DNA from 4 places in the Rahnella sp. 1L-D-7-B-C2 genome. Region 2 is predicted to be linked to each of the others. Evidence: predicted binding sites of a transcription regulator. Region 2 holds the regulator's gene; each other region holds the start of a gene.
The links. The regulator CRP, encoded in region 2, controls carbon source genes, mostly activating them, when cyclic AMP is high. The targets are predictions, from matches to a motif close to ATGTGANNNNNNTCACAT.
Positions count from the first base shown of each region.

Region 1: a site for CRP is predicted at 2,505-2,522, ahead of rhaB (rhamnulokinase). Genes of this name have one in related genera too.
Region 3: a site for CRP is predicted at 2,038-2,055, ahead of deoC (deoxyribose-phosphate aldolase). Genes of this name have one in related genera too.
Region 4: a site for CRP is predicted at 2,114-2,131, ahead of mlc (sugar metabolism global transcriptional regulator Mlc). Genes of this name have one in related genera too.

Region 1 covers NZ_JBXAVQ010000009.1:135,292-141,061, forward strand. Annotated here, with positions in the region: gene AC0Z7K_RS15860 (GGDEF domain-containing protein) at 1-144, shown strand, start outside; gene rhaR (HTH-type transcriptional activator RhaR) at 525-1,376, opposite strand; gene rhaS (HTH-type transcriptional activator RhaS) at 1,459-2,286, opposite strand; gene rhaB (rhamnulokinase) at 2,631-4,115, shown strand; gene AC0Z7K_RS15880 (L-rhamnose isomerase) at 4,112-5,368, shown strand; gene rhaD (rhamnulose-1-phosphate aldolase) at 5,424-5,770, shown strand, end outside.
Region 2 covers NZ_JBXAVQ010000004.1:348,449-354,218, forward strand. Annotated here, with positions in the region: gene AC0Z7K_RS10025 (YccS/YhfK family putative transporter) at 1-1,377, opposite strand, end outside; gene crp (cAMP-activated global transcriptional regulator CRP) at 1,439-2,071, opposite strand; gene AC0Z7K_RS10035 (OsmC family protein) at 2,434-2,841, shown strand; gene AC0Z7K_RS10040 (LysR substrate-binding domain-containing protein) at 2,843-3,751, opposite strand; gene AC0Z7K_RS10045 (MFS transporter) at 3,966-5,156, shown strand; gene AC0Z7K_RS10050 (amidohydrolase) at 5,172-5,770, shown strand, end outside.
Region 3 covers NZ_JBXAVQ010000009.1:121,154-126,923, forward strand. Annotated here, with positions in the region: gene deoA (thymidine phosphorylase) at 1-969, opposite strand, end outside; gene deoC (deoxyribose-phosphate aldolase) at 1,016-1,795, opposite strand; gene AC0Z7K_RS15785 (TatD family hydrolase) at 2,336-3,124, opposite strand; gene AC0Z7K_RS15790 (patatin-like phospholipase family protein) at 3,121-4,332, opposite strand; gene AC0Z7K_RS15795 (DUF1328 domain-containing protein) at 4,603-4,764, opposite strand; gene osmY (molecular chaperone OsmY) at 5,112-5,702, opposite strand.
Region 4 covers NZ_JBXAVQ010000019.1:21,907-27,676, reverse strand. Annotated here, with positions in the region: gene bioD (dethiobiotin synthase) at 1-604, opposite strand, end outside; gene mlc (sugar metabolism global transcriptional regulator Mlc) at 799-2,022, opposite strand; gene AC0Z7K_RS20920 (LysR family transcriptional regulator) at 2,187-3,092, opposite strand; gene AC0Z7K_RS20915 (MFS transporter) at 3,288-4,538, shown strand; gene AC0Z7K_RS20910 (ABC transporter ATP-binding protein) at 5,225-5,770, opposite strand, start outside.

The sequences.
Region 1 (5,770 bases), on a different contig from region 2:
CTTGAGGACGGTAACTTTATTCATGCATTAGGTCAGGCCGATGTTTCGCTGTATAACGCCAAAAACAGTGGCCGTAATAAAATATTCTATGCGTGGGAAGCAACTGAAAAATCACAAACATTGAGCGAAGAAAAATTGGCCTGAAAGTAACATTAATAACAATGCGTTTATTGTTATTAATGTTATCCCTCTGACATTGGTAGCTCGTTCATATTTTCCAGTAACGGTAATGCATTCATATTTCCTGCATAACCATTCAAATTTCAGACAAAAAGAGGGAAGACTAACAGATAAGATCCCCGTTAAAGTCACTGGCAGAAGTCACTTTTCTTTTTCTTGTTTTATCCCCCCCCCTGACCCGCGGTAAATAATGTTTAGTAAAGATATTCCTATAGCATTAAAAATTCGGCCTGCCCTGCTCCTTCAAACCCCTTTTTTATTTTTCCCGCACCCAGGCAACAAGCCCTAATTTATTGTTTTAAATCGACATTAGGATTTCGTATCCATTAGTAAAGTGCCTTGTCCTATCTTGCGATACCTGTCTGAGAGGTAAAACGTTGCCGGTAATCACGCGGTGATACGCCACAGGCGCGGTTAAATACCACCGAGAAGTAATTACTGTCATCAAAGCCACACTCCGCCGCCACATCACTGATGGTCATATTGCCATAGCGCAGCAGACTCATCGCCCGGCAGATCCGCAACTGACGCAGGTAGTGGGTCACGCTCATCCCGGTGTGCTGCTTAAATAGCGCCCTTAAAGCACGGGGGTTAAGCTGATGCTGGCGACAAAACGTCTCCAGATGGAAAGGCTCGGCGATCCCCGCCCGCAGCGCCATGAGCAGTAAATCCAGTTGATGGGCATCGGGCAGTACACCGCTGTCTGGCTGATGACGAAAACGCAGCAGCAAAAGTGAAAGCTGCATCAGCAGGGCTTCACTCAGCTGTATGGAAAGCGGCTCCGACTTCATGCACTCCTTCGCCAACTCATCGACCTTGTCACGCAGCACCGACATTCCCAGCGTGCTCAGCCGCCAGTAGCGTTGATCCTGCGCAGAGTGCTCGCCAGGCAACAGTTGCGCCCAGTCTGCGGCCAGCCGGAAACGTTCGCGACAATAAAGCACGTTATCCAGCGCCAGCATATTGACGGACTCATAGCTGTGACGATCTTTGGCGTTGATATAAAACAGGTCGCCACAGGTGATGGGATAAGGGATGTCATTCCAGATGTGTACGCCGTTGCCGCGCCAGACAATCACCAGCTCGTCGAAATCATGATCGTGGCTGGGGAAATCCGCCTGCGGATGGCGTTCGGCCACCACCACGGAGTTCATTCCGGTCAGAAAGAAGTCATTTTTATTCAATTTCAGCGACATAGCAGCAATCTCAAACCCGTTTGACAACAAAATAAACGAGGCGGCTCAGGCACGCATTGCCATGAGCCGCGAGAGGTGTCGCTTAACGTAACTGGTCACGCATGAGTTTTGGCGACACCGAAAATTCCCGACGGAACTGCGTCGAAAAGTGGTTACTGTCACTGAACCCGCAGGCATAGGCAATATCGGTAATACTTTGATCGCTATGATGTAAACGCCGGCGCGCCTCAAGCAGGCGCAGACGGTTCAGATACCGCTGCGGCGTCAGACCGGTGTAATGCTTCATCTGCCGGTGCAGGGTGCGCAGCGCCAGAGAAAAACGTTCGGCGGCCTCGGTCCAGTTAACTTCCTCACTGTAATGTGACTGGAGCCATTGCAAAAGTTGATTGACCTTGTTTTCAGAGGTGTCTCGCAATTGTGGCTGGAAACAGTCCTGATACAGCAGGATCAACAGCTGTAAAAACAGGCTTTCGCGCGTGGCGATATGTTCCATCTCAATGCTGTCTGGCAGTGCTTCCAGCTGCGCGATGCACTCCAGCACCTGCGCCAGAACATGCGGGCTGAGCTGCCAGTGAATTTGCGACTGATAATGATGTTCCTGTGGCAGAAAATGGCCGACGTCCTGAATAAACCGGAATGCTTTGGGTGAGCGGAACAACACGTTGGTGAGACGCAAATTCTCCACATTTTCAAACAAGTGGTGATCGCTGGCACGCACAAAACAGACGGTGCCGGCGGTCAGTGTATAGGGATGGTCATTAAAGATGTGCACGCCTGAGCCGCTTTCCACCAGCATAATTTCGTGGAAATCGTGGTAGTGCTCCGGAAATACGCTTTGCGGAAGACGTCGCTCGACCGTCACAGTCAGCTCGGGTGCCGCAAAATAATCATCACCCTTCAGTAACGTCATTTATCGCCTCCGGTTTGGGAGATTAATCATTCATCGTGAAACAACCCTACCCTGCGCCCGGAGTTCTTACCTTCAAACCGCAGCGTAAAAAACGGCATAACCTGTCATTTTTTTAAGATTCACCCCGCTGTGATGCGGATCTGCGGCAAAGATCACAAAGGCCGTTTACGCGTTACCCGGCGTTTTCATCGCGTGGTCCGATAAGGCTTTGAGCTGAAGTGTGATCTGCCTCGCATCTACCTTTTTGATGCTGCCATCCCGCTAAAACCCGTGGCAATCACCGGAAGGTGCGCCCGAAAAGCCTCCCCTACACTGGGCAGCATATTCAATAAGGAATGGCTGCTATGAGAACCCACCATCTTGCCGCTATTGATCTCGGCGCTTCAAGCGGCCGCGTCATGCTGGCCACGTTTACCCGCCAGGAACCTGATTCAGCGGCCACGCTGACGCTGAAAGAAATTCATCGTTTCCCGAATAACCTGACGCGCACTGATGGCAAGGATACGTGGGATCTGGATGATCTCGAGAAGCACATTCTGGAAGGATTAAACCGTCTGGACGCTTCCGGTATTCCCCTCGACGGCATCGGTATTGATACCTGGGGCGTGGATTTCGTGTTGCTCGATGAACAAGGCCAGCGGGTGGGTCCTGCGGTGGCGTATCGCGACAGCCGCACCGACGGTGTGATGGCGCGGATGGAAAAGCTGATTGGCCGCCACGTGATTTACCAGAAAACCGGCATCCAGTTCATGCCTTTTAATACACTGTATCAGCTGAGGGCGCTGACCGAACAACAACCTGAAATCGCGAGTAAAGCCGCGCATCTGCTGATGATCCCGGACTATTTTCTCTTTCGCCTTACCGGCCAGCTCAACTGGGAATACACCAACGCCAGCACTACGCAAATGCTCAATATCACCACCGGCGACTGGGATGAAGACCTGTTGAATCTGGCAGGTGTTCCGCGCCGCTGGCTGCAAAAACCCACTCAGCCAGGCAACTCTCCCGGCCTCTGGCACAGCCCGCGCGGGCGCAGCGTGCCCGTTTTCAGCGTCGCCACGCATGACACCGCCAGTGCCGTCGTTGCGGCACCGCTCACCAGTTCCCACAGCGCCTACCTCAGCTCCGGCACCTGGTCGCTGATGGGCATCGAAAGCCCGAAAGCGTTCAATCATGCGGAGGCGTTACACGACAACATCACTAATGAAGGCGGCATCAATGACAGTTTTCGCGTGCTGCGTAACATCATGGGATTGTGGCTTTTTCAGCGCGTTTGCCGCGAACTGAACATTCAGGATTTGCCTTCGCTCATCACGCTGGCGAAGAACGTCCCGCCGTTTACCTACCTTATCAACCCGAACGAAGACCGCTTTATTAATCCGCCGTCGATGGTCAGCGCCATTCGCGAAGCCTGTCAGCAGGCGGGCGAGGCGGTACCTGAATCACCGGCCGAACTGGCACGCTGCATTTTCGACAGCCTCGCCATGCTGTATCGCAAAATTGCGCTGCAGCTGGCGGATTTGCAGGGCGCGCCGCTGGAAGACATTCACATTGTCGGCGGCGGAAGTCAGAACCAGTTTCTTAATCAGCTGTGCGCCGATGTCTGTCAGGTCAAGGTCAGCGCCGGGCCGGTGGAAGCCTCCACGCTCGGCAATATCGGCTGCCAGTTGATGGCGCTCGGTGCTGTCAAAGACACCGCTGAATTTCGCCGCATCGTCGCCACGAACTTCGAGCAACACCATTATCTTCCCCGTATTCACGCGGATTTCGCTATTCACTGGCGCCGTTTTGAGGCGCTCTGTCACGTCAATGAGGAGCTCGCAGTATGACTTCATCAATCGATCACGCATGGACGCTTGCTAAAGAACGCTTTGCGCAGCTGGGCATTGATGCCGAAGCCGCAATCAAACAACTCGATACCCTGCCGGTTTCCATTCATTGCTGGCAGGGGGATGACGTCGCGGGATTTGAGAACCCGGAAGGCGGGCTGACCGGCGGGATCCAGGCCACCGGCAACTACCCCGGCAAAGCGCGAAATGCGCAGCAGCTGCGCGCCGATTTAGAACTGGCGATCTCCATGATCCCCGGCCCTAACCGCCTGAACCTGCACGCCATTTATCTTGAATCCGACAAACCCGTTGCACGCAATGAAATCGAACCGAAACATTTTACCGGCTGGGTAGACTGGGCGAAGAAGAACAAGTTGGGTCTGGATTTCAACCCTTCGTGCTTCTCGCATCCGATGAGCGCCGACGGATTCACGCTGTCGAGCGCCAATCCGCAAGTACGCCAGTTCTGGATCGAACATTGTCAGGCCAGCCGCCGCGTCTCCGCTTCGTTTGGCCGCGCACTGGGCACGCCGTCGGTGATGAACATCTGGGTGCCGGACGGCATGAAAGACGTCACCGTCGACCGTCTGGCTCCGCGCCAGCGCCTGATGAGCGCGCTGGATGAAGTGATTGCCGAGAAGTTTGATCTCAGCGAACACATCGACGCCGTCGAAAGTAAGCTGTTTGGCATCGGTTCGGAAAGCTACACCGTTGGCTCCAATGAATTCTATCTTGGCTACGCCGCCAGCCGTGGCACCGCACTGTGCCTCGATGCAGGCCATTTCCATCCGACCGAAGTCATCTCCGACAAAATTTCTGCCGCGATGCTGTATGTGCCACGTTTGTTGCTGCACGTCAGCCGCCCGGTGCGCTGGGACAGCGATCACGTCGTGCTGCTCGATGATGAAACGCAGGCTATCGCCAGCGAAATCGTGCGCCATAACCTGTTCGACCGCGTTCACATCGGGCTGGATTTCTTCGACGCCTCGATCAACCGCATCGCCGCCTGGGTGATCGGCACACGCAACATGAAAAAAGCGCTGCTCAAAGCCCTGCTTGAGCCGACTGATTTACTGAAAAAACTGGAAGTGGAAGGCGACTACACCGCACGCCTGGCGCTTCTGGAAGAACAAAAATCGCTGCCGTGGCAGGCAGTCTGGGACATGTATTGCCAGCGCCACGACGTGCCGGTCGGCGGTCAGTGGCTGGATGCCGTCCGCCATTATGAAACCAGCGTGCTGTCAAAACGCTGATCCATGCCTTATCGCAACGCCGAAACGCATTCACCTTATTTGCAGGAAAGTTCAGATGAAAACATTGTTTAGCTCGTGGTTTGTACAAGGCATGGTCAAAGCGACCACCGATATGTGGCTGAAAGGTTGGGATGAGCGCAACGGCGGTAACGTCAGCATGCGTCTGTTGCCGGAAGACGTGGCCCCATACAAAAATGATTTTTATGCCCAGCCGCGCCGCGTTGAACTGACGCAGCACGCGCCGGATCTGGCAAACGAATACTTTATCGTGACCGGTTCCGGTAAGTTCTTTCGCAATGTGCAACTCGCTCCTTCCGAAGCGCTGACAGTTATCCAGCTCGATGACAAAGGCGCCAGCTACCACATCCTCTGGGGGCTGACCGCCGGCGGATTACCAACGTC
Region 2 (5,770 bases):
GTAGTTTTTACGCAGCACCGTGTATGACATCAGGGTGATCACCAGCATGCAGAACAGCGTGATGCCCTCCGGCAGCTCCAGTTTCAGCAATCCGGCGGCGATCAGCAATCCGGCGAGTGTGCCGAGCGCACGGTGCTGGATCCTCACGCGGGTGGCGTTATAGCCGTTCTGGCTGACCAGCATGATGGTCAGTAAAATCCAGTAAGGTTTTGGCAGATTGAAGAACAGACCGAGGCTGCTGCCGATGGCCAGAATGATGCCTAGTCGCGTGGCATTACGCAGGGCGATGGACTTGAAAGACAGATAGCTTTTCAGTGCTGGCCAGAAAGGCAGACGTGGCTGAGAGTTCATCAGATCACGGCGGTACAGCGGGCGCTGAGTACGCAACAGGCGCGCAATGCGGCTGAAGTGGTAATAGCAAAACTGGCCGACCGGATTATCCGGGTTGCGCGCGGCGATTTTTTCCAGCGCCGCCAGCTCGTTCGCCATCGTGAAACGTTCGGAAAGCCGGTGATAAAGAATATCGTCGGCAATCACGCGTAGCCTGGCGGAAATCACCTGCGCATTGCGGCGGATCACCGCCTCGGCATGGCTTTCTTCCACCAGCTTTTGCACTTCTTCCGGCTGATGCAGGCTGACCGTGATGTGCTCTTGTAAATCGAGCGCCACCTGAAAACGCTGGAACAGCCGTTTGTGGTGATGATGTCCGTGCTGCGGCAGCATGTGCAACTGCTGATAGAGCAGGGCGATAAGATCGATGACCTGCTGCTGACGCTCAAGCAGCGGCGGTAAAGCGGTTTCGGGATCAGTATGCTGCGTCAGCAAGCTGTATTTGGCTTCGAAATAATCAGCCAGTTGCAGATACAGCTGGCTGAGGGTTTCACGCATCGGCTGTTCTTTAGAGATACGAAACCACGCCCAGTTGAACAGCCCGTACCAGGCCGTGCCTGCGGCGAACAGCGCGGGTGCCTGCCACATCGGCCTGATGCCGACCATGCTCAGGGTAAAGATGGTCGCCACCAGCGCGCCGGGCAACAGACGCGCGTGCAGCGGGCTGATTTCACCGGTGACGCCGAGCAGTAAGGCGAGAGAGAGCATGATGAGCGGTAGCGGGATGTGCCAGTTTTCCAGCATCAGTTGCAGCAAAATACTGCTCACCGCAAACAGCGAGCCACCGATGATCAGACGTTTGAAGAAGCGTTTGTGCGGCGTATCGAGACCGGCGACGTTACAACAGGCGGGGCAGAGGGAGAACAGCAACCCCATTTGCAGATTACCGAACAGCCAGCACAGGCCGACCGGCAAACATAACACCAGCGTCTGGCGCAGTGCGTAATTCACTTCGGGGTGATAAAACAGCCTTCGCCATAGCGTCATAACTGAAGCTTAGCCCATAAAAAAGGCGCGACAGTAAGCTGCCGCGCCTATTTTTGAGGGATTAACGTGTGCCGTAGACGACAATCGTTTTACCGTGTGCGGAGATCAGGCTCTGATCTTCCAGCATTTTAAGAATGCGGCCGACGGTTTCACGGGAGCAACCGACGATCTGACCGATTTCCTGGCGGGTGATTTTAATCTGCATCCCGTCCGGGTGGGTCATTGCATCTGGCTGTTTGGCCAGATTCAGCAAGGTTTGAGCGATACGGCCCGTTACGTCGAGGAAAGCGAGGTTACCGACTTTCTCAGACGTCATTTGCAGACGGTTTGCCATCTGCGCGGAGAGGCGCATCAGAATGTCCGGGTTAACCTGAATCAGCTGGCGGAATTTTTTATAAGAAATTTCAGCCACTTCACAGGCAGTTTTAGCACGTACCCAGGCACTGCGTTCCTGACCTTCTTCGAAGAGTCCCAGCTCGCCGATGAAGTCACCTTGGTTAAGGTAGGAAAGTATCATCTCTTTGCCTTCTTCATCTTTAATCAGGACGGCAACCGACCCTTTCACGATGTAGTAAAGCGTTTCGGCTTTTTCACCTTGGTGAATCAGCGTACTTTTAGAAGGATACTTATGTATATGACAGTGAGACAGGAACCATTCAAGAGTCGGGTCTGTTTGTGGCTTGCCGAGAACCATTTGCTATTATCCTCTGTTATTATCGCTGCCCAAAATCACAGGGCTCAGAGTTCCCTGTACGGCGTCTGAATATTAATGCGCCCTTTCAGCATATAGCTCCCCAGAAATGCTGCAAGCGGATGTCGGAGTGAAACCGGCTATATATTGCCGTTATCACCTTGGGTTCTGTTCTTAAACCACGAAAACCGTCACCGCAATTTGCTGGAAAGTATGTTTCGGCTTTGTTTGTAACACAGGTTTGCAATGCTGTCTTGTGTTGTCTCGCTTCAGCATGATGGCGATCGGGTTACGTTGCCAGTTTTTAGGTGAAAGGGTAGTCTGGGGGGAAAATTTGATTCTTAAGAGCGCCGGGAGATAAGCAAATGCACGCACGCGTAAAATGGGTGGAAGGTCTGACGTTTTTAGGTGAATCCGCGTCAGGTCATCAGGTTTTAATGGATGGCAATGCGGGCGATAAAGCCCCCAGCCCGATGGAAATGTTACTGATGTCTGCGGGCGGTTGCAGCGCGATCGACGTGGTGTCGATTTTGCAAAAAGGCCGCAATGACGTCCGGGATTGTGAAGTAAAATTGACTTCAGAGCGTCGCGAAGAAGCGCCGCGTCTGTTCACGCACATCAATCTGCACTTTATCGTCACCGGCAAAGATCTGACCGATAAGATCGTCGAACGCGCCGTCAGCCTTTCTGCCGAGAAATATTGTTCTGTTTCTCTGATGCTGGGCAAAGCCGCGACGATCACCCACAGTTTTGAAGTGATTGAAGCCGAATAGGTCACGACCAGTCATACGACTGGCACTGATGGCGCAGTAAATCCAAAAACCGCCGCGCGGCAAACGTCAGCGGCGATTTTTGCGAATAGAGCACACAGTATTCCGCCTGCGGCAGAGTGTCGATTTTCAGCAGGCACAACGGGTCCTGCAAACCGAACGGCGCCCGCATCGCCCGCGCCACGACGGTCAGATAATCCGACTGCAATACCATATTCAGCCCGCACACTACCGAATCGGTGCGCACCGGCGTTTCACTTCCTGCCAGATAAAAACCGTCCGCCAGCTGTAGCTGCTGGTAGTAACCCATATCCGTTTCCGGCAATACCCAGCGCGCATCCTGCAATTCTTCCAGCCGTGTGGCATTGGCCAGCGGATGACCGCGACGGGCGATAATCCCGAACGGCGCGGTGAACAGCGGTTCGCGCACCAGATCTTCCAGCGGAAATCCCGGCCCGGCGGTACCGACGGCGAAGTCCAGCTTCCCTTCGCGCAGCGCCGGAAGCAGCACCGACAGCTGCCCTTCTTTGATCAGCAATTTTGACTGCGGAAACTGCGTTTTGAATTCCTCATTCAGCGCCGGGAACACCGTCAGTGCCAGCAGCGATGAAAACCCGATCGCCACCGAGCCTTGTGAATACTGATTAATCTGCTGGATTTCTTCGGCGGCGCGCTCCAGCTCTTCAAGGATGAACTGCATCCGCTGGGCGAACGCGCGGCCGGTTTCGGTCAGCGCCATGCCCTGATGACCGCGTACGATAAGCTTTGTATCGAGCGTTTGCTCCAGTTCGCGCAGCGTTCTGCTCACCGCCGGTTGCGACTGATTCATCGCCCGCGCCGCGCCGCGAATACTGCCGCTGCGGATAACCTGATGGAAAACCTTCAGTTGCTGGAGTTTCGGCAAATAGCGCATGACGCCCTCTCATTAATCATTCAAATGACCTATCAGCAAAAAGCATCACCTGCCTAAAAATTGCATCTTATGGCATGGATGTAAAGCTGATAGCGTCAGTAGTGTTAAGGATAATATGTTGTTATTCAGTTGATTACGTGACACATGTCGCATTTTATCTTTCGCCCGACAGTGAGAACCTCTGACGTGGTGATAACAAAAAGGGATATCCGCTATGAAAAGTCGTTCCCTGATGATTTTCCTGCTGTTTGTCGGCTATGTGGTGGTGTATATCGACAAAACGGTGATGGGCTTTGCGCTGCTGCCAATCGAGCGAGAATTTAATCTTCAACCGGAGCAACTGGGTTATATCACCGGGATTTTCTTCCTGGCGTATTCGCTGTTTCAAATTCCCGCAGGCTGGCTGAACGACCGCTTCGGCTATAAAAAAGTGCTGGCACTGTCGCTGTGCCTGCTCGGCGGATTTGCGTTATGTTTCGGTGTGTTAGGCTTCAGTCTCGGCCTGCTGGTGACGTTCCGCTTTCTGTCGGGTATTGGCCATTCAGGTTATCCCTCGTCGTGTGCCAAAGCGGTGGTGTCGAATTTTGCCGTGGAAAAACGAACATTTGCGCAATCTATCCTGCTCTCTTCCGCCGGGCTGGCGATGACCGCCGGACCGCTGATTGCGGTCTATGCGCTGGACAGCGTCGGCTGGCGCGGCTCGTTTTCGATCCTCGGTCTGCTGGCGTTCGCCATTGCCGCAGCGATCATTGTTTTTGTGCCGAATCCGCCGGCGGCGCAACCCCGCACCGGCGCGGTGACGGGCTATCGCGAGCTGCTGAAAAACCCGATTGTCCTGCTGCTGTTCGTCTCCATTTTTTGCATCAACATTCCTTCCTACGGGCTGATGGCCTGGCTGCCAAAATATCTGGTGCAGCAACGCGGCATGTCACTCGACGTTTCCGGCATGGTGGTCGCGACCGGCGGCCTCGGCATTTGGATTTCGTCGCTGGCGACCGGCTGGCTGGTAGGGCGATACATGCAGGGTAAAGAGCCGAAGGTGATTTTCTGCTGCGCCATGCTCAGTGCGGTGTGCATCTGGCTGGTGTATACCTCAACGTCAGCGGTGACCGCCGGTCTGTTCCTGTTCCTCGGTTACATTTTCCTGATGGCGGCGTTCGTCACTGTCTTCACCTTGCCGATGAAACGGCTGCCTTCAGAAGTCATGGGCGCGGCGATGGGGATAATTAACACCGGCGGTACGCTCGGTGGATTTGTGGCTCCGATTGCGATGGGATATCTGATCACCGTTAGTCACGGATATCTCTCAACATTTGTTTTTCTGGCGCTGGCGATGGTAGTGGCCGGTCTGGCGATCCTGCCGCTGGCGATGAAACCGGGCGCAACGCTGCATGATGCGGCTTAACTGAGGAGAAGTGTGATGACTATTCATTTCGATGCGATGCTGGCTGAGGTCAAAACGGACGTACTGCGCTGGCGCAGACATATTCATGCTCATCCTGAGCTGTCATTTCAGGAGCATAAAACGGCCGATTACATCGCTGAACAGCTGGAAAGCTTCGGTGGTCTGACCCTGACCCGCCTGACGCCCAACAGCGTGGTGGCGGATTTACAGGGCGCACATCCGGGGCCGAAATATGCCCTGCGCGCGGATATCGACGCCTTACCGATTCAGGAAGAAAATGACGAGCCGTTCTGTTCGACAGTGCCGGGCGTCATGCACGCCTGCGGCCACGATGCGCACACTGCCATGCTGCTGGGCGCGGCGAAAGTGCTGACCCAGTGTCAGCCCGCGCTGCACGGTTCGGTGCGATTTATTTTCCAGCATGCTGAAGAGCTGCCACCGGGAGGCGCGCAGGAGCTGGTGGAGTTAGGTGTGCTCGACGGCGTGGAGAAAATCTTCGGCCTGCACGTGATGCCGAATTCTCCGACCGGCGAAGTCGGCCTTAAAGAGGGCGTATTCTGCGCCTCCACCGATAATTTCGACATCACCATTACCGGCAAAGGTGGCCACGGTTC
Region 3 (5,770 bases), on a different contig from region 2:
CACCGCCTGCAGTTTGCTGCGGGCGTCGGCGTCGTCTGTTGCCAGACCACCGGAGAGCAGCATTTCCACGCACAGCGCCATCGTCACTTCAAGCAGGCGCGGATTGCGGTATTCGCCGGTCAGGAAGCGCACGGCTTCGCGCACTTCGACTGCGTTACCGGCGCTCGACGCCAGCACCTGATTCATGTCAGTGAGCAGCGCGGTGGTTTTGCAGCCTGCGCCGTTTGCCACATCGGCAATTGACTGGGCCAGATCTTCGGACAGCTGGTAGGTCGGCATAAATGCACCGGAACCCACTTTGACGTCCATGACCAGCGCATCCAGACCTTCGGCCAGTTTCTTGGCAAGGATTGATGCAGTGATCAGAGGAATAGAATCGACGGTTGCGGTGATATCGCGGGTCGCATAGAAGCGTTTGTCTGCCGGAGCCAGCGAGCTGGTCTGGCCGATAATGGCTACGCCGACGTCCTGAATAATGCGACGGAAGCGGCTGTCATCCGGGAAGATATCAAAGCCCGGAATGGCTTCGAGTTTATCCAAAGTACCGCCGGTATGACCCAGGCCACGTCCGGAGATCATCGGCACGTAACCGCCACAGGCGGCAACCATCGGGCCTAACATCAGAGACGTCACGTCACCCACGCCGCCGGTAGAATGTTTATCCACAATCGGGCCGTTCAGGTTCAGGCTTTTCCAGTTCAGAACGGTACCTGAATCGCGCATGGCCATGGTCAGCGAAACGCGCTCATTCATGGTCATGTCGTTGAAATAAATAGTCATAGCCAGTGCAGCAATCTGACCTTCTGAAACCTGACTGTCGCGAATACCGTTCACAAAGAAACGAATCTCTTCGTCACTTAAAGGATGGCCATCACGTTTTTTACGAATAATTTCTTGTGCGAGAAACAAGGTATCCCCCTGCCTGAGCTGAACGCCAAAATCTGGACGCTGAATATGCGGGCGCCGCATGGCAGCGCCCCGAAAGATGCGCACCGCAAACGCGGTGCCGTGGTGATCAATAGCTGCTGGTGGCTTTCTGGCCGGCGTGACCCAGAGTGGTCAGCAGGCTTGCCAGCAGGCTGGAGGCACCAAAACGGAAGTGACGTGCGTCAGCCCATTCGCGGCCCAGCAGACGGTCAGCCAGCGCCAGATACTGCGCAGCATCTTCAGCGGTTTTCACGCCACCGGCAGGTTTGAAACCCACGTCTTTGCCCACGCCCATTTCAGCGATCACGCTCATCATCAGCTCAGCACTGTGCAATGTCGCGTTTTCCGGCACTTTACCGGTGGAGGTTTTAATGAAGTCAGCGCCTGCTTTAATAGCGATTTCAGAGGCTTTGCGGATCAGCGCGTCTTGCTTAAGCTCACCGGTTTCGATGATCACTTTCAGCAATACGTTGGCAGCAGCACAGGCTTCTTTGCACTGTTTGACCATCTCAAAACCGACCTGCTCGTTACCGGCCATCAATGCGCGGTAAGGGAAAACTACGTCCACTTCGTCAGCGCCGTAGGCGATGGCGGCGCGGGTTTCGGCCAGGGCTATTTCAAGATCGTCATTACCGTGCGGGAAGTTGGTCACGGTGGCAATGCAGATGTCCGGCGTGCCTTGCTCGCGCAGGGTTTTACGGGCAATCGGAATAAAACGAGGATAAATACAAACAGCAGCAGTGTTACCTGCCGGGCTTTTCGCCTGGTGACAAAGCGCGATCACTTTTGCATCGGTGTCGTCTTCGTTCAGGGTGGTTAAATCCATCAGGTTCAGCGCACGTTGTGCTGCGGTGGTTAAATCGGTCATATAACTCTCCAACAATTTTCAATTCCAGCGACCAGCCAGAACTGAGCATACAGTCATGAATTCCTTTCGGCGGTTAACGTCGGAGAAGAATTCTGCACGGTTGGCGAGCGGACTTGGTTCCTTGAAGATAGCGTGCGTAAGCGCTTTAGCGACTTACGCGGCAACTGAGATCCTTCTCACCGCGCTTGGATTGGCTAACGCCAATTCGTTGTGACTATTTGAACACGTCACATCAGGTTCCTGTGTGCAGTATTTCACACAAAATGAAAACCGTTTGCAACGTTGCTTAGTGAAATGAGATCTAAATCACATTTACCCGGCGTTATGCTCAGTATTCGGCCTATATAAGAGTGTATACCCGATTCGTGACAAAGGGAGTTCGGGCAAACACGCGGGGATCACCGACCGGTAATCTTGTGAGTAATGTTATAATAATAACATTTCAAAGAGAACCGAATTCTTACCGTGCGGTAAATCCACGTGAGAAACAGTGTGATGAATATAAAAAATGTTATTTAAATCACAAAATGAATGAACATCTTACAGCGCGGCAGGAAGATTGAATACGCGACGGGTATTGGTGAGCAGCGCATCGGCAATCTCTTGCGGCGATTCACTGCGTAACTGGCACAACGCCTCAAACACCGTGGCGGCGCGTTCCGGGCGATTGGGTTGCCCCTGAAAACCCTGCAGCGGCATATCCGGCGCATCCGTTTCCAGCAGCAAAGAAGACAGCGGCAATTGCGCCATCACCTGACGGGTTTTCTGCGCGCGTTCATAGCTGATGGTACCGCCGACGCCAATCGCAAATCCCAGTTTGATAAACGCCTGCGCCTGAGAAAGGCTGCCTGCAAATCCGTGTACCACGCCGGTCGCCGGAAGTTGCGCCTGACGCAGCATCGCCGCCAGTTGATCGTGGCTGCGGCGCGAATGCAGGATCACCGGCAGCGCCTCACGTTTTGCCAGCGCGAACTGCGCTTTCAGCAGCCGCTGTTGCTGCTCAAACATCGGCGTTTCCATATACAGATCCAGCCCGATCTCACCGACCGCCACCACGCGCGGACAGTGCTGGCTAAGCAGTGCATCCAGCTGCTCCAGATCGTTATCTTTATGCTGCGCGATATACAACGGATGCAGGCCCAGCGCGGCGTACAGCGGCGCGAAGTTTTTTGCCAGCGCGAGAATGCCGTCAAAACGATCGGCGGTCACGGCGGGAACGATGATTTCCCGTACTCCGGCCTGTTCCGCCAGACGCAGGCTTTCAGTTTCCGCGCCGGCAAACGGCGGAAAATCAAAATGGCAGTGCGTATCGACGAAGTGAAAACTCACAGCTTATCGCCTTCGCTGGCGGAGTAATGCTCCACAGGATCCATGTCAGCAGAAAGGTTTGGCGAACGATGATCTCCCACCTGGTTGTCCGAAAACGCGGCCGGGCGCACCACGCCACCGTCGGCCACCATGTCAGTGAGCACGGCCGGATCGAGTATAATCTGTTCGACGTTGCTGGCTGCGGCGGCCAGCGGCGTTTGGTGTTCCGGTTCGTTTGCGGGCACGACTACGCGCTGCGGACGCGTCGGGCGCGGCGTCACCTGAGGATAAGGGCGCTCGTTTTCACGCGGCAACAGCCAGTGGGCAGCTGCCGACAGGAAATACCGGCCACAGCGGCGTCCCAGATGATAATCCTGGTTGAGCGCCGGCAAGCGGCTGCCAAGCGCGTGGCTGGCGAGCGGCTTCGGCGGGAAGATTTCGAAAATCCGCACGTCGCCCGGTGGATTCTCAATAAATTGCTGAATGCGGTGATAGCTGCTTTCGTGGTGCTGCATCATGCGCACCAGCTGCTGGAGACTACTTTCGCTCAGCCATTGCTCCATGCGCTTCATCCACTGCGGCGTGTAGAACATCGCCGAAGGCACGGTGCGGATCACCACAATGGTATCCGCGCCCCGACGGTAGGCTTCTTCCACCGGGATCGCATCGCTGATGCCGCCGTCCTGATAGCTGATACCGTCCAGATCGACGCCCATGCGATAAAAACCCGGAATGGCACTCGAGGCTTTGATCACCGGCAGCCAGTTCTCGCGCGTTGGCGCAAAATAGTTGGCGGTGTAGTCATCACTGCGGCAGGCGCACATCAGAAACTCGCGGCCGTCGATCAGCAGCTTCTCCGCGCTTTCCATCGCCAGCGGCATGTTTTTCGCGGTTTCATCTACCAGCCAGTCGAGATCGATAAGATGTCCTCCACGCACAAAGCGCAGAGGATTGAAGAAATCAGGGCTGGTGGTGTAGCGGGTAATCACTCTTCGGGCGTAGCCGGGTTGTCCGCATACGAAGGCCGAAAGGTTTTGCGCACCCGCGGAAGTCCCCAGATATAAATCGAAGGGATTAAAATTGGCACGCTGAAATTCATCCAGCACACCGGCGGTAAAAATGCCTCTCTGCCCTCCCCCTTCGCACACCAGAGCAATCTTGCCCGGCCGGTAAGGTTTGTACGCCAGCGGTTCTATATTCCCCAGCGTGACAGGTATTCTGTATCCCAACGCATCGTCCTCACACAATTAGCCTCAGCGGACAGGCCTCTATTCTGAGCATACCTTGTCTGCCGGGTTTGAGTGAGTTTCTTACCAAAATGTGAGGATAAAATCGTTACCTCTTGTTAACGGAATTCATTAATCAAACACATCATTCCATAAAAAAAGCATCGCCCCCTTATCTGAACACACTGCAATTAAGCAATATCTTCAGACAAGAGGGCGATGCGATTTTTACTGCGGTATGTCTGCTAACGTTATGACTTCATAACGTTATTGTCAGAGTCGTTTACGACCGGTAAACAAGCTGACCAGGAACAGAATGATACCGACTACGAATACGATTTTTGCAGCCCAGGCAGCTGTACCAGCCAAACCACCAAAACCCAGTGCCGCCGCGATCAACGCGATGATTAGAAAAATAATGCCCCAACGAAACATAAGCTTCTCCTTTACCCTATATATTCACTTTGCCAGTTTAAAAAGGTGACACTCCTACTTCCGGTCTGAAGTCTCTGTGTACATTGTCTTGGTGACACTTTATTAGCCGGCAATTACCGGAGATAAAAATCATCACTTACCTAATAAAGATAGTCGGAAAAATGAAAGTGTTAGGGAAAACCAACGCTTATTTTTCAAAATCAATGTTCATAAGTGTTACGAGAGTCTTCTGTCCCGAACAATGTGCAGGAGGTACGTTATATCGTTATATGTTGTTCAAAATATGTCGTTCAAAACTGGCGCCCTGCCCGCGGCGGGACGCCATGTACTGCTGTCGTTCTGCGAAATTACGGTGCGACTTTCAGGTCGTTTTTAACGCTTTTCACGCCATCAACGGTCTTCGCAACGCTTTCAGCACGGTCGGACTGTGCCTGGTCTTTCACATCACCGGAAAGCTGTACAACGCCCGCCGTGGTTTCTACTTTCACGTTACGTGAAGGAACGATGTCGTCGGCCAGCAGTTTGGCTTTTACAGAAGCCGTCGTGGCGGAGTCACCGGCGTAGCCTTTCACGCTTTGTTCGCTTTTGTCTTTGGTGTGCAATTTGTCACTGACAGATTTCACGCCTTCAACTTTGGTCGCTGCGGCAACGGCCTGCTCAGCTTCAGCCTGTGAGGCTACGAAGCCGCTCAGGGTCACGACACCGGATGTGGTGGTCACAGAAATGTCGGTGCTTTTAATGGCTTTATCATCTACCAGTGCACTTTTCACTTTTGCTGTGATGGCGCTGTCGCCCATGTAGTTATCAACTTTCTTCATGGAACTATCGATTTTTGCACCTGCGCTATCAGTTGTGGTTGCGGCCAGAGCGCTACCACTCATCAGTGCAGTACCCAGAACGACGGCCATCATTGAATAGGCAAATTTAGAGTTTTTCATCGATTTCTTCCTTTCAGTTTATGGGCCCTAATCTTGAACCCGGTACGCCACATTATGGTGACGCCTTC
Region 4 (5,770 bases), on a different contig from region 2:
ACGGAATTTCACCGAGCAGCGGCGCGGAAATATTCGCGGTAAGCGCTTCGATAGTCTCCTGATAATGAGCTAGGCATGGATTAATTCGGTTTGCCACCCAGCCTAACAACGGTAATCCGTCAGCAATAATGGCCTGCGCGGTTAATAACGCGTGACTGACACAGCCTTCCTGAATACCGACAACCAGCACGACCGGCATATTTTGCTGGCGTACCCAGTCGGAATATAAAAGATGTGGAGTAATCAAGGTTCTCCAGCCGTCGCATCCTTCAACCACTACCGAATCTGCCTCTTCACGCATAAAATTGAGGCCGTCTGTCATTATTTCAAACACGTTTTTCGGTATTTCACTGGCATAAATATCTTCATCCGTTAATGCCAGTGGCGTTATTTTCTTAAAAGGATAAGCAATAGAAGATGACTGCTGAAGAGTTACCGCATCTTTATTTCGAACCCCGTCGGCCAACTCCTGGCTGCCAGTAGCGATAGGTTTGTAGCCAAGAACGCAGCGATCCTGCGCGGCTAAAGCCTGTAGCAAGGCACGTGTGACAATGGTTTTACCTACACGGGCGTCCGTACCCGTGACGAAAAAGTGCGTTAACATGGAATTCAGGCTCCGGGATCTCTCCGTCTTATTGAAAGATAGTCTCCGGAAAAACACCGCCAGAGACAAAGTAACGACGGAAAGTCTAGGCGATGCGAGATGCGAGCGGTTTGCGTTAGCGCAATGTTTTGTTTACCAGCGCGAGAAAGCTTATTCGGATTTATTTTAAATCAGTCTTTAACGTTATAAAAAACTTAGCCTTGTAAGAGTTTTATCAGCAATGATCCGCTGTACAGCGCGTCTTTAACTAATGCCGCGCCAGGCATCGTTCCCTGATTATAAAATTGCGTGGATTCGAGTTTGATATTTTCACTATATGCGGGAAGGGATTGCTGTTGAATACAAGACATTATTGCCGGATGAAGAATATCCTGCGATAAATTAAGCGGTGAGCCGATCAGCACTTTTTCAGGATTGAACAGATTGACCATGATCGCCAACATCCGCCCGACGCTCTGCCCCACGCCGACGATGACGTCGCGTGCCAGCTGATCGCCACGGTTTGCCGCATCACACACCGCTTCGATGGTCAGCGTTACCCCGTGCAATAAACTTGCGGGGGCTGAAGCGGTCAGACGCTGACGCACCAGTTCGAGAATGCTGTCGGTACTGGCGACGGTCTCCAGACAGCCATGATTGCCGCAATAACAGCGTTTGCCATAAGGATCGACCTGCGTATGACCGATTTCAACCACGCTGCTGCTGCCCGCGTGCAGAACGCGTCCGCTGGTAATAACACCTGCGCCAACGTTGTGATCGATAACAATTTGCACCACGTTTTTACAGCCGCGCGATGCGCCGTACAAGGCTTCCGCCAGCGTCCACGCGCTGATGTCATGCTGCACGTACACCGGCAACCCCGTATGTGCGCAAAGAGTATCGCCGAGCGGCATATCGAACACATCGTGATAAAACGGCATGCGGTGAACGATGCCGCGCCGCGCGTCGATCATGCCCGGCAGGGTAATGGCGATGGCGGTCAGGCGTTCGAGTTTGCGCTGATGGCGGATAAAGAACTGATCGATTTCAACGATGATGCGCTGCATCAGCGACTGCGGAGCCTGTTCCGGCAGCGGCAACACTTCTTCCACCACCAGTTTGCTGCTCAGATCGCGTAACCCCAGCGTGATAGAGCCGAGGCTGATGCGGGCAGAAAGGTAGTGCCAGGCTTGCGTGTCGAGGGCTAAACCGATTGCCGGACGCCCGCGGCTGCCGGGATCCTGAAATTCCGTTTCAAGTACCAGGTGCGCCTGAATCAGTTCACGGACAATTTTGGTAATACTGGCAGGTGCCAGCTGGGCTTTTTTGGAAAGCTCAATGCGCGAAATAGGACCAAACTGATCTATCAGGCGATACACAGCACCGACGTTAGTTTGTTTGATTTGATCAATATGGCCGGGCTGCCCATCGGGGATCACTCAGGGAACTCCTGTTATTTTCGCGCTTCAAAATAAAGATTAGAGGCTATGGTGGGGTTTTTGCCATATGCCGTCAACTATTTGATTCGTTATGTGATTTAGTGCACACATTGCGCGAAAACACGTTCGGAATTGACTGGAAATTCAGCAGCTTTTGTCTTATGTCAAACACCGTCCTCTTTCATCATCAGATCTGTAAAGGCCTTGGTCGCCGCCGTCATCGGCCGTTCGGCGTGATTCACCAGCCAGAGTTCTGTGGTGCCTTGCATATCCCCGAAGCGTAAATATTTCACGCCGTCGACCTGAATGCGCAGATAGGACGCCGGTAAAATCGACACGCCCAGTCCGGCGGCGACCAGCCCGATAATGGTCAGCGGCTCACCCACTTCCTGCGTGATATAGGGCGTGATCCCCTGCGCTCTCAGCTGGTCGAGAATATCGTCGTACAGTGAGGTGCCGACATCTTTGGAAAAAAATACAAAAGGCTGATCGGCCAGATGCTGGAATGTCAGTTCACCGGCGGGCAAATCATTGAGCGGATTGTCTTTATGCACCACGGCAATCAGCGGCTCCGACCATATCAGCTGATGCGCCAGCTGCGGCGGCAGATCGCCGTTGCGCATAATCCCCAGATCCAGTTTGCCTTCCAGCAGCGGGTCGATCTGCTGCTTGCTGTTGAGCTGTTCAATGCGAATATTCACGTCGGGATAAGTTAAGCGGAAACGATGCAGAGTGCGGGAAACCCGGTGTAAAAACGGTGCCGAAGAGGTCAGCCCGAGCGTCAGATTGCCGGACTCACCGCGATGGATCCGCGCTGCCTGCTCTGACGCTTCTTCCACCCGCTGCAAAATCTGCCGCGCTTCATGCACAAACGTCACGCCCGCCTGCGTCAGCCGCACCGTCCGGTTACTGCGGTAAAACAGCGCCGCACCGACGTGGGCCTCCAGCGCCTGAATCTGCTGGCTCAACGGCGGCTGGGAGATGTGCAGCCGCTCAGCTGCCCGCCCGAAATGCAGCTCGTCAGCGACGGCGATAAAATAACGCAGGTGACGCAGTTCTATATGGCTCATCGCGCGGCGTTGGCTCCAATTGATACTTTAAACATATCGTTTCAGCGAAATTAATATATTAGACAATATAAATCTCAGGGTTAAAATTTTCATACATTTTCAAATATTTTTTATTATCACCCTCGCTAAGGATTGACAGTGAAAACCACTCAGCGGAAGCCCGCTGCACCATCCGGATCTCCCTTTGATAACAGTCTGGTCAATGACGACGAACTTAATCCTGACACCTCCGTCGCCCGCACTACTCCAAAATCGCCCTTTATCAAACGTGGTACGCCGCAGTTTATCCGGGTGACACTCGCCCTGTTCTCTGCCGGGCTGGCGACGTTTGCGTTGCTTTATTGCGTGCAGCCGATCCTGCCAGTGTTATCTCATGATTTCGGCGTGTCACCGGCGACCAGCAGCCTTTCGCTGTCGTTATCCACCGGGCTGATGGCCATCGGCCTGCTGTTTACCGGGCCGGTTTCGGATGCCGTCGGGCGTAAATCGGTGATGGTGGTAGCGTTGCTGCTCGCGGCAGGTTGTACGCTGGTATGTTCCTTTATGCAAAGCTGGGATGGCATTCTCGTCATGCGTGCCCTGATTGGCCTTTCGCTCAGCGGCGTAGCAGCGGTGGCGATGACCTATCTGAGCGAAGAAATTCACCCGAGCGTGGTGGCTTTCTCGATGGGGTTATACATCAGCGGCAACTCTATCGGCGGCATGAGCGGGCGACTGGTCAGCGGCGTGCTGACCGATTTCTTCTCATGGCGCATCGCGATTGCGGTAGTCGGCCTCTTCGCGCTGGCGGCGGCCATTATGTTCTGGCGCATCCTCCCGGCCTCCAAACACTTTCGCGCCAGCTCGCTGAAACCACGCAAACTGCTCATCAACTTTAAACTGCACTGGCGCGACAGCGGGCTGCCTTTGCTGTTCGTCGAAGGTTTTCTGCTGATGGGCAGCTTCGTGACGATGTTTAATTACATCGGCTATCGCCTGCTCGGGACGCCGTACAATATGAGTCAGGCCATCGTCGGGATTTTGTCAGTGGTGTACCTGATGGGCACCTACAGTTCGCCGAAAGCGGGCGTGCTGACCGGCGTTTATGGCCGGGGCCCGGTGCTAATCGGTGCAATCGCCATCATGCTGGCCGGTATTCTGCTCACTGCCTTTTCGCCGGTCTGGTTGATTTTCATTGGGATGATCCTGGTCACCGGCGGCTTCTTCGCCGCCCATTCCGTCGCCAGCGGCTGGATCGGCAGGCGCGCACGCCGTGCGAAAGGACAAGCCTCCTCACTGTATCTGTTCTGTTATTACGCGGGTTCGAGTGTGGCGGGTACGCTGGGCGGATTCTTCTGGCATGCGTACGGGTGGAATGGGATCACGGTGTTTATTAGTGTGATGCTGGTGGCAGGTGTAGGCGTGGGGGGCAGGTTGATGAGGCTGGCGGAGGCTAAACCGGCGTAATTTTTATTGGCCGGGCTGCCCACTGGCCTGCTGTTTAAAATCAACGTCAATGTCAAAACCGTGGGTTGCCACCCACACTGGCCTTAAGGGGGCTTATCGCCGCCCCCTTAAGAATCCGCGGCTCTTTAAAACACGTGCCATGCAGACGGGCTATGTTTCAGCCACCACCGCTATTGCCGCAAAATCCCGCCGCGGCGCGGTACCCTCCGGTCGGGTTACAACCCGCGCAAAAAGGCGCGCGGTTTTCCACCTCTCCCTTCGGCGTGATTTTTGAAAGCGGCCAGAGCTTTTTAGGTCACAGCCTCACCGGCTCAGGATCATTTTAAAAACCAAACGCGCAGTTCAGATGTCTTGGATTTGTTTCTAAAAATGGCGAGATGGCGCGATCAAAAAATCCTGCTGAACGGAGCGGCTTCGAGACCGTAGGCTCGAAGACCGAGAGAAGGAACCGCGCAGCGGCAGGGTTTTGCGCCACACGCGGGAGTCAAAGAACACGTCCATCGTTCCAGCGGTAGCGCGTGTTTTAAAAAGACGCGGAGATTCCAAAGAGGGCCCGTCCTGGTCCTCTTTGGGCGGTTTCGACGCAGTGCGCTATGGGATCGCTGAGCGTCAGAAACCGAAATATCCTCGATCATTGTTTTAAAAATTTCACCATTCCCGAATGGTTTGAACCGCCCGGTGCCCGGTCATGGCACCAAATTTTCCCCTTGTTTCGCCAGCCGCCTCTGACTCCCTCCGTCAAACACCTGCACCCTTGCGGTATCAATTGTTATCCACACTCTGTCCCCCGGCGCGGCTCCCGATCTCACCATGCTGTAAACACTCAGCTTTTCGCCGCCCAGCGTCCCGTGAATAAGCTCGCTCAGACCGGTCGGTTCAATGAGGGTCACATCCAGAGGCAGTGCGCCCGGCGCGTCCCCGGAGCAGAGCACAATCGCCTCGGGACGAACGCCGTAAATGACTTTTGCATCGCTTTGCAGACCGGTAATGGCCGGGTCCACCGGTAGCGTCAGGGTGGGATTGATGCGCAGCTGCGGGGCGGAATCGCCCATCTCTATCGTGCCGTCGATAAAGTTCATCGAAGGTGAACCGATAAAACTGGCGACGAATTTATTAGCGGGCGTGTCGTAAAGCTCCAGCGGCGTGCCGACCTGTTGGATCAGGCCGTGATTGAGTACCACGATACGATCGGCAAGCGTCATGGCTTCGACCTGATCGTGGGTCACGTAAAC